3 regions of the Bacillus sp. AMCV2 genome follow, and region 1 is predicted to be linked to each of the others. Evidence: riboswitches for the same ligand, from Rfam matches in the RefSeq annotation. Region 1 holds a riboswitch; each other region holds the start of a gene.

What was found. A riboswitch is a leader RNA that binds a small molecule or an ion and turns the genes downstream of it on or off. The one in region 1 is predicted to bind S-adenosylmethionine.
Region 2: another riboswitch for S-adenosylmethionine. It lies ahead of metN (methionine ABC transporter ATP-binding protein MetN); the one in region 1 lies ahead of AC0OMA_RS10255 (2-hydroxyacid dehydrogenase).
Region 3: another riboswitch for S-adenosylmethionine. It lies ahead of AC0OMA_RS19905 (5-methyltetrahydropteroyltriglutamate--homocysteine S-methyltransferase); the one in region 1 lies ahead of AC0OMA_RS10255 (2-hydroxyacid dehydrogenase).

The regions. Positions count from the first base shown of each region.
Region 1 is NZ_JBVYIB010000002.1:2,035,064-2,038,382, forward strand. It holds gene AC0OMA_RS10250 (FGGY-family carbohydrate kinase) at 1-419, opposite strand, end outside; gene AC0OMA_RS10255 (2-hydroxyacid dehydrogenase) at 437-1,471, opposite strand; SAM riboswitch class I at 1,555-1,646, opposite strand; gene AC0OMA_RS10260 (molybdopterin oxidoreductase family protein) at 1,794-3,319, shown strand, end outside.
Region 2 is NZ_JBVYIB010000002.1:3,191,133-3,194,451, forward strand. It holds gene metP (methionine ABC transporter permease MetP) at 12-680, opposite strand; gene metN (methionine ABC transporter ATP-binding protein MetN) at 673-1,698, opposite strand; SAM riboswitch class I at 1,805-1,913, opposite strand; gene AC0OMA_RS16600 (SCP2 sterol-binding domain-containing protein) at 2,028-2,372, opposite strand; gene AC0OMA_RS16605 (thioredoxin family protein) at 2,479-2,799, opposite strand; gene AC0OMA_RS16610 (toprim domain-containing protein) at 2,801-3,163, opposite strand; gene AC0OMA_RS16615 (YusG family protein) at 3,241-3,319, opposite strand, start outside.
Region 3 is NZ_JBVYIB010000002.1:3,859,365-3,862,683, forward strand. It holds gene AC0OMA_RS19895 (hypothetical protein) at 165-419, shown strand; gene AC0OMA_RS19900 (LURP-one-related/scramblase family protein) at 547-1,035, shown strand; SAM riboswitch class I at 1,101-1,207, shown strand; gene AC0OMA_RS19905 (5-methyltetrahydropteroyltriglutamate--homocysteine S-methyltransferase) at 1,201-2,328, shown strand; SAM riboswitch class I at 2,397-2,503, shown strand; gene AC0OMA_RS19910 (5-methyltetrahydropteroyltriglutamate--homocysteine S-methyltransferase) at 2,581-3,319, shown strand, end outside.

The DNA of each region.
Region 1 (3,319 bases):
AATCCATAAAGCTTGAGCGCAGAAAAAAGTGCGGTTGGCAGGCGGCCTGTGCGGCTGTATATCTCTTCCCGATCGGGAATGCTCGCCTCCCACTCTCGACCGCGATTATCGATGTTCGGCAACCCGAGAAAAGGATTGCCGTTTTGATCGATCAGAACAATTCCCTGTCTTTGGCTCGTCGATGTCAAACCAATGATGTCAATATCATGCGAACGGGATAGCGCACGTTTTGCCAAATTCATCACCTGCTTCCACAGCACCTGAGGAGAAAAATAACGGCTGTCCGGGTAAAGCGTCTCTGTGGAATACACAATGTCCTCCCGTTCAACTGTTAGAACACTGCCAGTTACACTCACGACCGCTACCCTCGCATTGCCTGTGCCAATATCAAAAACGAGATAGCCTTTTTGTTTTTTCATTCTCTTAGCCTCCTTTCTTATCCCCCTGTTTTCAGTTCGTCCTTGTTATACACTGTCGGAATATTAAGAGTTTTTTCACCCTTCCACTTTTTGAGGGCTTCATTCAGTATCGTCACGTGATGATCCTCCACTTCAAATGTTGCTCCAGCGAGATGCGGTGTTGCCAGAACATTAGGCAATGAAATCAATTCATAATCTGATTCCTCTGGAGGTTCATGATAAAAAACGTCTAATATCGCACCTCTGATTTTATGTTCTTTTAATACAGATAAAAGATCTTCACGGTTTACAACAACTGCTCTTGAAGTGTTGACGAAAATCGCACTCTCTTTCATCAGATCAAAATACTTCCGATCAATAAGTCCAAGTGTTTCCTCAGTACGAGGCAGATGGACAGAAACGATATCACTGTCTGAAAACACCGTTTTAAGAGATACTTTTTCATACAGCGGATGATCGTCTTGAATGTATGGATCGTAATACTTTATTTTACAGTCAAATGCAGTCAGCAGTTTTGCAATCCTTTGACCAACCGCCCCGAACCCAATCATGCCAACCGTTTTTCCTGATAATTCATTTCCTTTAAATTTGACATAAGCCTGTAGGTAATCACTGTCCCACTTTCCATCCTTCAGCCATTGATTCGAGACGCTGGTATGGCGGAGAAAGGTAATCACATTTCCAATAAACATTTCAGCAACGGCTTGTGCATTCCGCCCTGGTGTATAAAAAACAGGTATGCCTCTTTTTGAGGCAGCTGCCACATCCACATTGGAGGGCATTCCCCTGCAAACACCGGCAAATGAAAGTTCGGGAACAGAAGCAAATACGCTGTCTGTTACCTGATCAAGCTCAGTAATCAAGCCTGTCGCATTTGTTGCTTTTAGCAGCTGAATGAGTTCATCTTCCCGATATGCCCGGCCTTGTTCCTTCCAAGATTGATAAGCAACTGAGCCAAACAAGTTTTCTAGCTCTTTTCGTCCTTCTTCGTTGTACGGTGCTGTAACCAAAACCGTCATGGTGCAAAACATCCTTTTCATCGTATTTTTCATAAAAAAAATCTCTTTCCGAAGATGGAAAGAGATTCATATATAGGCGCGCTCTGTTACAGGCAGACGCCGGTATAAACCTTGCTTTCCTATCTTTCAAGCTGTCGCTTGCTGGAATTGGCACAATAATGTTGCCGAGGTTTCATAGGGCCAGTCCCTCCACCTCTCTGGATAGAAAATGTTGAGTATGTAATTTTCAGAATAAAGAATACGTTTATCATAAAGAAGTCTCATATTGATGTCAATCTCTTTTTTCAGAATTGACGTTATCATCGGAAATGTTATAATTCTTACAAAATATCTAACTAGAGAGAGGAACTGGGCCATGAAATCTTTTGCCACACAACAAAACGGCATTTTCAAATCCGTTTGCTCGCTGGACTGCCCGGACCAGTGCGGATTGTTAATACATAAAAAAGACGGGAAAATCGTAAAAGTGCAAGGAGACCCTGATCATCCTGTCACAGCTGGAAACATATGCAACAAAGTCCGGAATATGACGGAGCGCATCTATGATGAAAAGCGGCTGACTACACCGCTCAAACGAACAGGTGCGAAAGGCCAAGCGATATTTGAACCGATTTCCTGGGAAGAGGCAATCGATACGATCACCTCCCGCTGGAAACAGCTGATTGATGAAGAGGGAGCTGAAAGCATACTTCCTTACAGCTTTTACGGAAACATGGGGAAATTGACAGCTGAAGGAATGGACCGCCGCTTTTTTTACCGCATGGGGTCAAGCCAGCTTGAACGGACGATTTGCAGCAAAGCGGGATCTGAAGGCTATAAATATACAATGGGCATAAGCGCGGGAATCGATCCTGAGGAAACTATTCATACAAAACTATTTATTTTTTGGGGAATCAATGCGGTCAGCACAAACATGCACCAAATTACAATCGCCCAAAAAGCGCGAAAACAAGGTGCCAAAATTGTAGTGATCGATGTGCATAAAAATCAAACAGGACGTCTCGCAGATTGGTTTATTCCAATAAAGCCTGGAACCGACAGTGCACTTGCTCTTGGCATCATGCACATTTTATTTAAAGAAAACCTTCATGATGAAGCATTTCTGTCCGAGTACACGGTTGGCTATGAAGAGCTCCGTGAACACGTGAAACAATATGATCCTGAAAAGGTGTCGATGATCACCGGTGTCAGTACCAAAGATATTTACCGACTGGCAAAAATGTACGGGGAAACCTCCCCTTCTTTTATCAGAATCGGAAACGGACCCCAGCATCACGATAACGGCGGGATGATTGTAAGGACGATTGCCTGTCTTCCGGCGATCACCGGCCAATGGCTGCACACAGGGGGCGGCGCAATTAAGCATAACAGCGGAATTTTAGAATATAACACAAATGCCTTGCAGCGGCCCGACTTATTGCAAGGGCGCACACCGAGTTCGTTTAATATGAATCAGCTTGGCAAGGTGCTTTTGGAAACAGACCCGCCGATTCGCTCTCTTTTTATTTACGGAACAAACCCGGCCGTCGTTGCGCCGGAAGCAAACAAGGTCAGACAGGGCTTGCTGCGGGAAGACTTGTTTACTGTGGTTCATGATTTGTTTTTAACGGAAACGGCTGCATATGCGGACATTGTACTGCCTGCAACATCCGCTTTTGAAAATACTGATTTTTACACCTCCTACTGGCACCATTACATTCAGCTTCAGCAGCCGGTGATCAAGAGATATGGGGAAAGCAAGTCTAACACTGAGGTGTTCCGATTACTGGCTGAAGCAATGGGATTCACAGACCAGGAGCTTAAAGATTCAGATGAAGAATTAATCCGCCAGGCGCTTGACCATCCAGATAATCCGCATTTGGCAGAGATTGATTACGATGC
Region 2 (3,319 bases), 1.2 Mb from region 1:
TAAATCCTCCCTTATCGTTTGTCTATAATATTTGTTATTAGATCACCGATGATTTGAATAATAAACACGATGATTAAAATAAACACAGTAGCAACGAAGGTAACATCAGCGTTATTAGACTGATATCCTTCTACGTACGCAAGGTTTCCAAGGCCTCCTGAACCAATGGCTCCGGCAATTGCCGTTGAGCCGATCAAAGCGATGGCAGTAACCGTAATGCCAGAAATAAGAGCAGGCATTGATTCCGGAATCAGCACTTTGAAAATAATCGTAGACGTTTTCGCGCCCATTGATTTAGCGGCTTCAATCACACCTTTATCCACCTCACGCAGCGCGATTTCAACAAGGCGCGCGTAAAATGGTGCCGAGCCGATTACCAGCGCCGGCAATGCGGCGTTTGGCCCTAAGATCGTGCCGACTAAAAATTTCGTAAAACCTAATAGTAAAATAATTAAAATAAGGAACGGAATCGATCTGAATATGTTAACAACGGCCGAAATCACAGAGTTGACCGCTTTATTCTGCCAGAGGCTTCCTTTGCTCGTCAGAAAGAGCAGCAAGCCGAGGATGACCCCGATGACAAAAGCAAACAGTAAAGAAATCAGCGTCATATAAAGTGTTTCATATGTCGCGTTCCATAATTCAGTTAAATCAACGTTCGGGAAGTATTTTTCAAACATTCGTGATCACCTCTGCTTTCACCTGTTTGTCATTAATGAATCGGATCACGTTTTGCACTTCTTCCTCGTCTCCGTCAATGTGGATGAACAGTGAACCGTAAGCCCCATCCTTCGTCTGCGAAATTTTCCCTTGCAGAATATTGACGCTGACATTGAAGTTTCTGATCATCTCTGTAATCAGAGGCTGTTCAGCTGACTCACCGACAAATGTGAGCTGAACCATTTTTCCTGATGCTGTATCATCAAGAAGATGCTGAAGCGTCTCTTTCGTTTCTTCCGGCTCTGTCACCTGTTGAACAAATCGTTTTGTCATTTGTTCCTTTGGATTTTTAAAGACATCGAGAACCTCGCCTTCTTCGACCACCTTGCCGTTTTCCATGACGGCGACTCTGTTGCAGATTTTGCGGATGACATGCATTTCGTGCGTAATCAGCACAATCGTCAAACCGAGTCTTTCATTAATATCGGACAATAGATCCAGAATTGAATCTGTCGTTTGCGGATCTAATGCTGATGTCGCTTCGTCACAAAGGAGAACCTTCGGATTGTTTGCAAGCGCTCTGGCAATTCCGACACGCTGCTTCTGCCCGCCGCTCAGCTGAGACGGATAAGATTTTTCTTTTCCTTCTAAACCTACCAGTTTAATTAGTTCATTGGCGCGCTTGATCCGCTCGCTCTTTTTCACCCCGGCAATTTCCAAAGGAAACATGATATTATCTCTGACAGTCCGCGACCAAAGCAAATTGAAATGCTGGAAAATCATACTGATCTCATGGCGTGCTTTTCTTAAACCGCGTCCATTTACTTCATTAATCTTGGTTCCCGCCACTTCCACGGTTCCTGAGGTTGGTTTCTCAAGGCCGTTCAGCAGACGGATTAAGGAACTTTTACCAGCTCCGCTATATCCTATAATTCCAAAAATCTCACCTTTTTTAATGGAAAGCGAGACATTTTGGACAGCATTGACATCTCCATGTTTCGACTTGTAAACTTTTGAAACATCCTGAAGATTGATCAAAGCAATCACCTGCCTTAACACTATTCTAAGAAATCTTCCGGTTTTTTTCTGCAAAAGAAAAGCCTTTCTGCACACTTGAGCAGAAAGGCTTATATAAAATGCCTTTCTCTCATCTTTCAAAGCGCTGAACGCTTCGTGTGAATTGGCACCATTTCAACAGCGTTGATGGTTGCCGGGCTTCATAGGGCACTTCCCTCCACCTCTCTTGATAAGAGAAATATATAGTCTTTTTCGTCCGGAAATTCTTAATGTAGAATAGCACGGCGAATGATTAAATGTCAATAAAATAAATGATGTCAACTTTTACTATTATAATAATTTATTATTTTTTAATTTTTTAAAATCCTCTGAAAAAATCCATTTGTCAGCCAGAGAATGGCTTCCAGTTTTAACAGGGCCCTGAATGATCCCTTTACTTTGAGGCTTCCGCTCTGAATCAGGTGCTGAAGGGAAATGTCTCCGTGCAATAAATCAATAATTTCTGTTTGGTTTCCGTAAAAGGTCAGGTTGGACGTTTGGGGCGGGGAAACTTTTTTCATTTCTCCCTGTTCGTTTATTGAGACGGTTAAGGCTTCTGCTTCTCCTTGGAAGGTAATGAGCAATGTTGAGGCATTCAAAAGGGGTTTTAAAAACAGATGCTGATACTCATCTTCTAAAACTTCCGCTTTCTCCATATGTACAACCTCCTATTTGTTGGTCATACATACACATTTCTCTCTTTGTCGCAAGAACCCCTTTATAAAACGAACGACAATTTCATTGGATATGCTGAGAAATATGTCATAAATGGGATGCGGAAGATGATTTTTGTTTGATCAGCTCATATAAATAAGAAACGGAATAAAATGCATATCCTCTTTCGACCATCTTTCCGCCTTTAAACAGCAGAAAACAAGGGACGCTTTCAATTTGATACGCTTTTGCGAATGTCGGAGAGTAATTGACATTGTTTTGATAGAAGGCGACATCAGGCAGCATTTCTTTCACCACTGTCAGCATTTTGCTTGCAAGCTGGCAGGTGCCGCAAAACGGAGTATATAAATATAGAAGGTACACATCATCTTCAATGTGGTCAAGTTCGTGTTCTTGGAGTTCTTTCATGCTATACACCTCGGGACTTTCTTTCAAGAAAAATAGTATGGACATTCAGATTCGCACGCAGCAATACAGAGGCGACATGGTGCCTGGGCGCAGCCGCTACTTCCTTATAGGCTCTGTCGATATGGAGATGGCAGGCTTCATTAAATTCACGCTTCAGCTGTTTTCTCAATTTCTCACCTGATTCATCAGCATCAACTAATATATAGACGTCTTTATCATAAAGCTCGTCAGCCAATTCCTCAAGCCTCAGCTGGCTGATTGTTCCGTTTGTGCAGATAATGCGCACCGGCTCATTCAGGACGCTTTCGATTTTCTCTTTATCTGATTTCCCCTCGACAATCATAACCTTTTCCAGCTCATCCATCTTCATCTTGTTCACCTGCCGCGTCAAATTTGAAACGTTCAGATTGTAAAAGAAGGCAGTGAAATTCACCGCCAACATTAACACCAGCCGTTTTCGTAGTCACAATCTACATATTTTGCGTCGTCTCCAGAGACCACATCGGCTGTCTTATAAAAT
Region 3 (3,319 bases), 1.8 Mb from region 1:
TAATTAGAATTACATAAACTTAGGTTAAAAGTTATATAAAGGAATTTATTTTATCGTCGATAGTAACTATAGAACCAATCATCAACAAGAGCAAACAGCGTAATTCAAGACTATTTTCAGGTCATCAGGTTATACTGTTTTAGAGGGACAGTTTCTCGTTATTTATTGATTTAGAATTTTTTGAATACTTTTTGACTTTTTATCCGTACAATAGAGAGTACCAAAACTTTTTTTGGGAGGTATGTAATATGATCCTATTTATTATCATCGCATTATGCGGCTATCTTCTTTTTTCTTTCAGCAAGGACAATCGCCGCAAACCGCAAAAGACAAGCCCTCTGCCAGCAGCTGCACCTCATCACAACAACCTAATCGACCTTGACGCCATCCGCCAAAAACGCCGGATGCATCTTTCCTAATTCTATATTTCAAACGAAAAGGCTGCTGATCACGCAGCCTTTTAAAATTGTTTTGATTTAGAGCCTGAAACCTTTTCGCCACCTATCCGTAATTTCATACAAGGCAAACCCAAAGGAGACTTCAGCAATGATCGAGTTATTTATGAAACAAAAAATGTTCTCATTTAAAGATGCATTTCACATTTATGACCGGGATGAACAAGAAACATTCAAGGTGGAGGGACGTTTTTTCTCGTTAGGAGACTCATTACAAATGACAGATACATCCGGAAAAACGCTCGTTTCCATAGAACAAAAACTAATGTCTTTATTGCCGCGCTATGAGATTTCAATTGGCGGGAAAACAGTTTGTGAGGTAACGAAGAAAGTAACGTTTTTCAAACCGAAATTTGTGATTTCCGGGCTTAACTGGGAAATCGATGGTGATTTATGGAGGGATGAATTCCAGCTGACGGACGGGGAAAATGTCCGGATGTCAGTGAGCAAAAAGTGGCTCAGCTGGGGTGATTCCTATCACTTGCAGATTGCAAACGAGGAAGATGTTCTGATTTGCACTGCCATCGCTATCGTGCTTGATATGGTTTTATATAACGATGAAGATGAAAGTATTTTCTAAAAAGCATTGACAATTGATCCAAAAGTAATAATATTAAGATAATTGAAATCTGAATATGAAGTTGTACCTTATCAAGAGAGGTGGAGGGACTGGCCCTATGATACCCGGCAACCGCTGTTTCAAACAGAATGGTGCTAAATCCTTAAGAACATTGCGTTCTTGCAGATGAGGCGGAGATTTGATCGTTCAAGCTCTTCCTTCACAAAGGAAGAGCTTTTTACATGCTCAATATTCGGCAGTTTGCTTCGTTCCGTTCCGGTGAAGGAAGCCCGGCAAAAAAAAGCGACTGGTGAGATGACAGCGGAACAGCTTCGTGATATCGAAAATCAAGAGATCACCCGCATCGTGGAAAAACAAAAAGAAATCGGTCTCAACGTGGTAACAGACGGGGAATTCCGGCGTTCCTGGTGGCATTATGACTTCCTGGAAGGGCTTGACGGTGTGGAACCGTTCATCCCGGCTGAGGGGATTCAGTTCCATAACACAAAAACGAAAGCGCGCAGCATCAAAGTGACGGGAAAACTCGATTTTACGAGCCACCCAGCGCTTGCTGATTATCAATTTTTACATGAGATTGCCGGTAACGCGACGCCAAAATTGACCATTCCCAGCCCAAATATGCTGTTTTTTGGCGAAAAGGCGGATAAAGGGATTTATGACGATCAAGAGGAATACTTTCATGATCTGGCCCAAGCGTACAAAAAAGCAATCAAAGCCTTCTATGATGCTGGCTGTCGTTATCTCCAGCTTGATGATACGTCATGGTCTCTCTTCTTTGAGGAAAAAGGCAGAGAGGTTGTCCGGGCGCTCGGCGGTGATCCAGAAACATTGCCAGCCATATTTGCCAAAACAATTAACGATGCCGTCGCAGACCGGCCTGACGATTTAACGATCACAATGCACATTTGCCGCGGCAACTTCCGCTCAACCTGGGCGGCATCAGGAGGGTACGACGCTGTAGCGGAAACGATTTTGGACGGCTTAAACCTTGACGGCCTTTTCTTGGAATACGATGATGACCGCTCAGGAAATTTTGATCCGCTCCGTTTTGTGAAACGCAAGGATCTGCAAATTGTGCTCGGCTTGATCACATCGAAATACGGCGAGCTTGAAAATCCTGAGGATGTGAAACGCCGCATCAATGAAGCCGCGCGTTTTGTCAGCTTGGACCAGCTATGCCTGAGCCCGCAGTGCGGTTTCGCCTCTACAGAAGAAGGCAACCTTCTGACAGAGGAGCAGCAATGGGCAAAGCTTCGCCATGTCATCGACATTGCCAACGATGTGTGGAGATAATCTATCATTGACAGAAATAGAAAATGTGTGAATAATAGATACTATCAGAAAATTTCATAAAAAGGTTTTCCTTATCAAGAGAGGTGGAGGGACTGGCCCTGCGATACCCGGCAACCGCTGTTTAACAGAATGGTGCTAAATCCTTTAGAGCAATGATTGCTCTTGAAGATAAGGTTGAGATTGTCACGCAAGCTCTTCCTTATCCAAAGGAAGAGCTTTTTTATATTTGAATGGAAAGAAGGAATGGACAACATGTCACAACAAACAACACCCGCAGAACAAAAATCACTTCAAAGAAAAAAACCGCCGTTTCGCGCGGATCAAGTCGGAAGCCTGTTGAGATCTGAGCCCGTCAAAAAAGCGCGGCTGCAAAAAGCGGCCGGCGAAATGACGGCTGAACAGCTTCGCCAAATTGAAAACGATGAAATCATCCGCATTGTGGAAAAACAGAAGGAAATCGGCCTGAACGTCGTGACAGACGGGGAATTCCGCAGAGCATGGTGGCACTTTGATTTCCTGGAAAACTTAGATGGCGTTGAGCCGTTTACTCCTGAGCACGGAATCCAATTCCATAACGTACAGACAAAAGCACGCGGCATTAAAGTCACAGGTGATATCGACTTTTCAACTCACCCAATGCTTGAAGATTATTCATTTCTCCATAGCATTGCCGGTGACGCGACGCCAAAGATGACGATTCCAAGCCCGAATATGCTGTTTTTCCGCGGAAAACTGGAAAAGGATGCGTATAAAAAAGATTATCACCTTTTCCAGCATGATGTATCCAAAGCATATAAAAAAGCGATTCAAGCATTTTATGACAGAGGCTGCCGCTACCTCCAGCTTGATGATACAGCGTGGGCCGTTTTCTTATCAGAAAAAGGCTTAAAACAAATCGAAGCGTTCGGAACAACGCCTGATGAGCTTCGCCAGCTGTTTGCGAAATCGATTAACGACGCGATTGCAGACCGCCCGGATGACTTGACGGTAA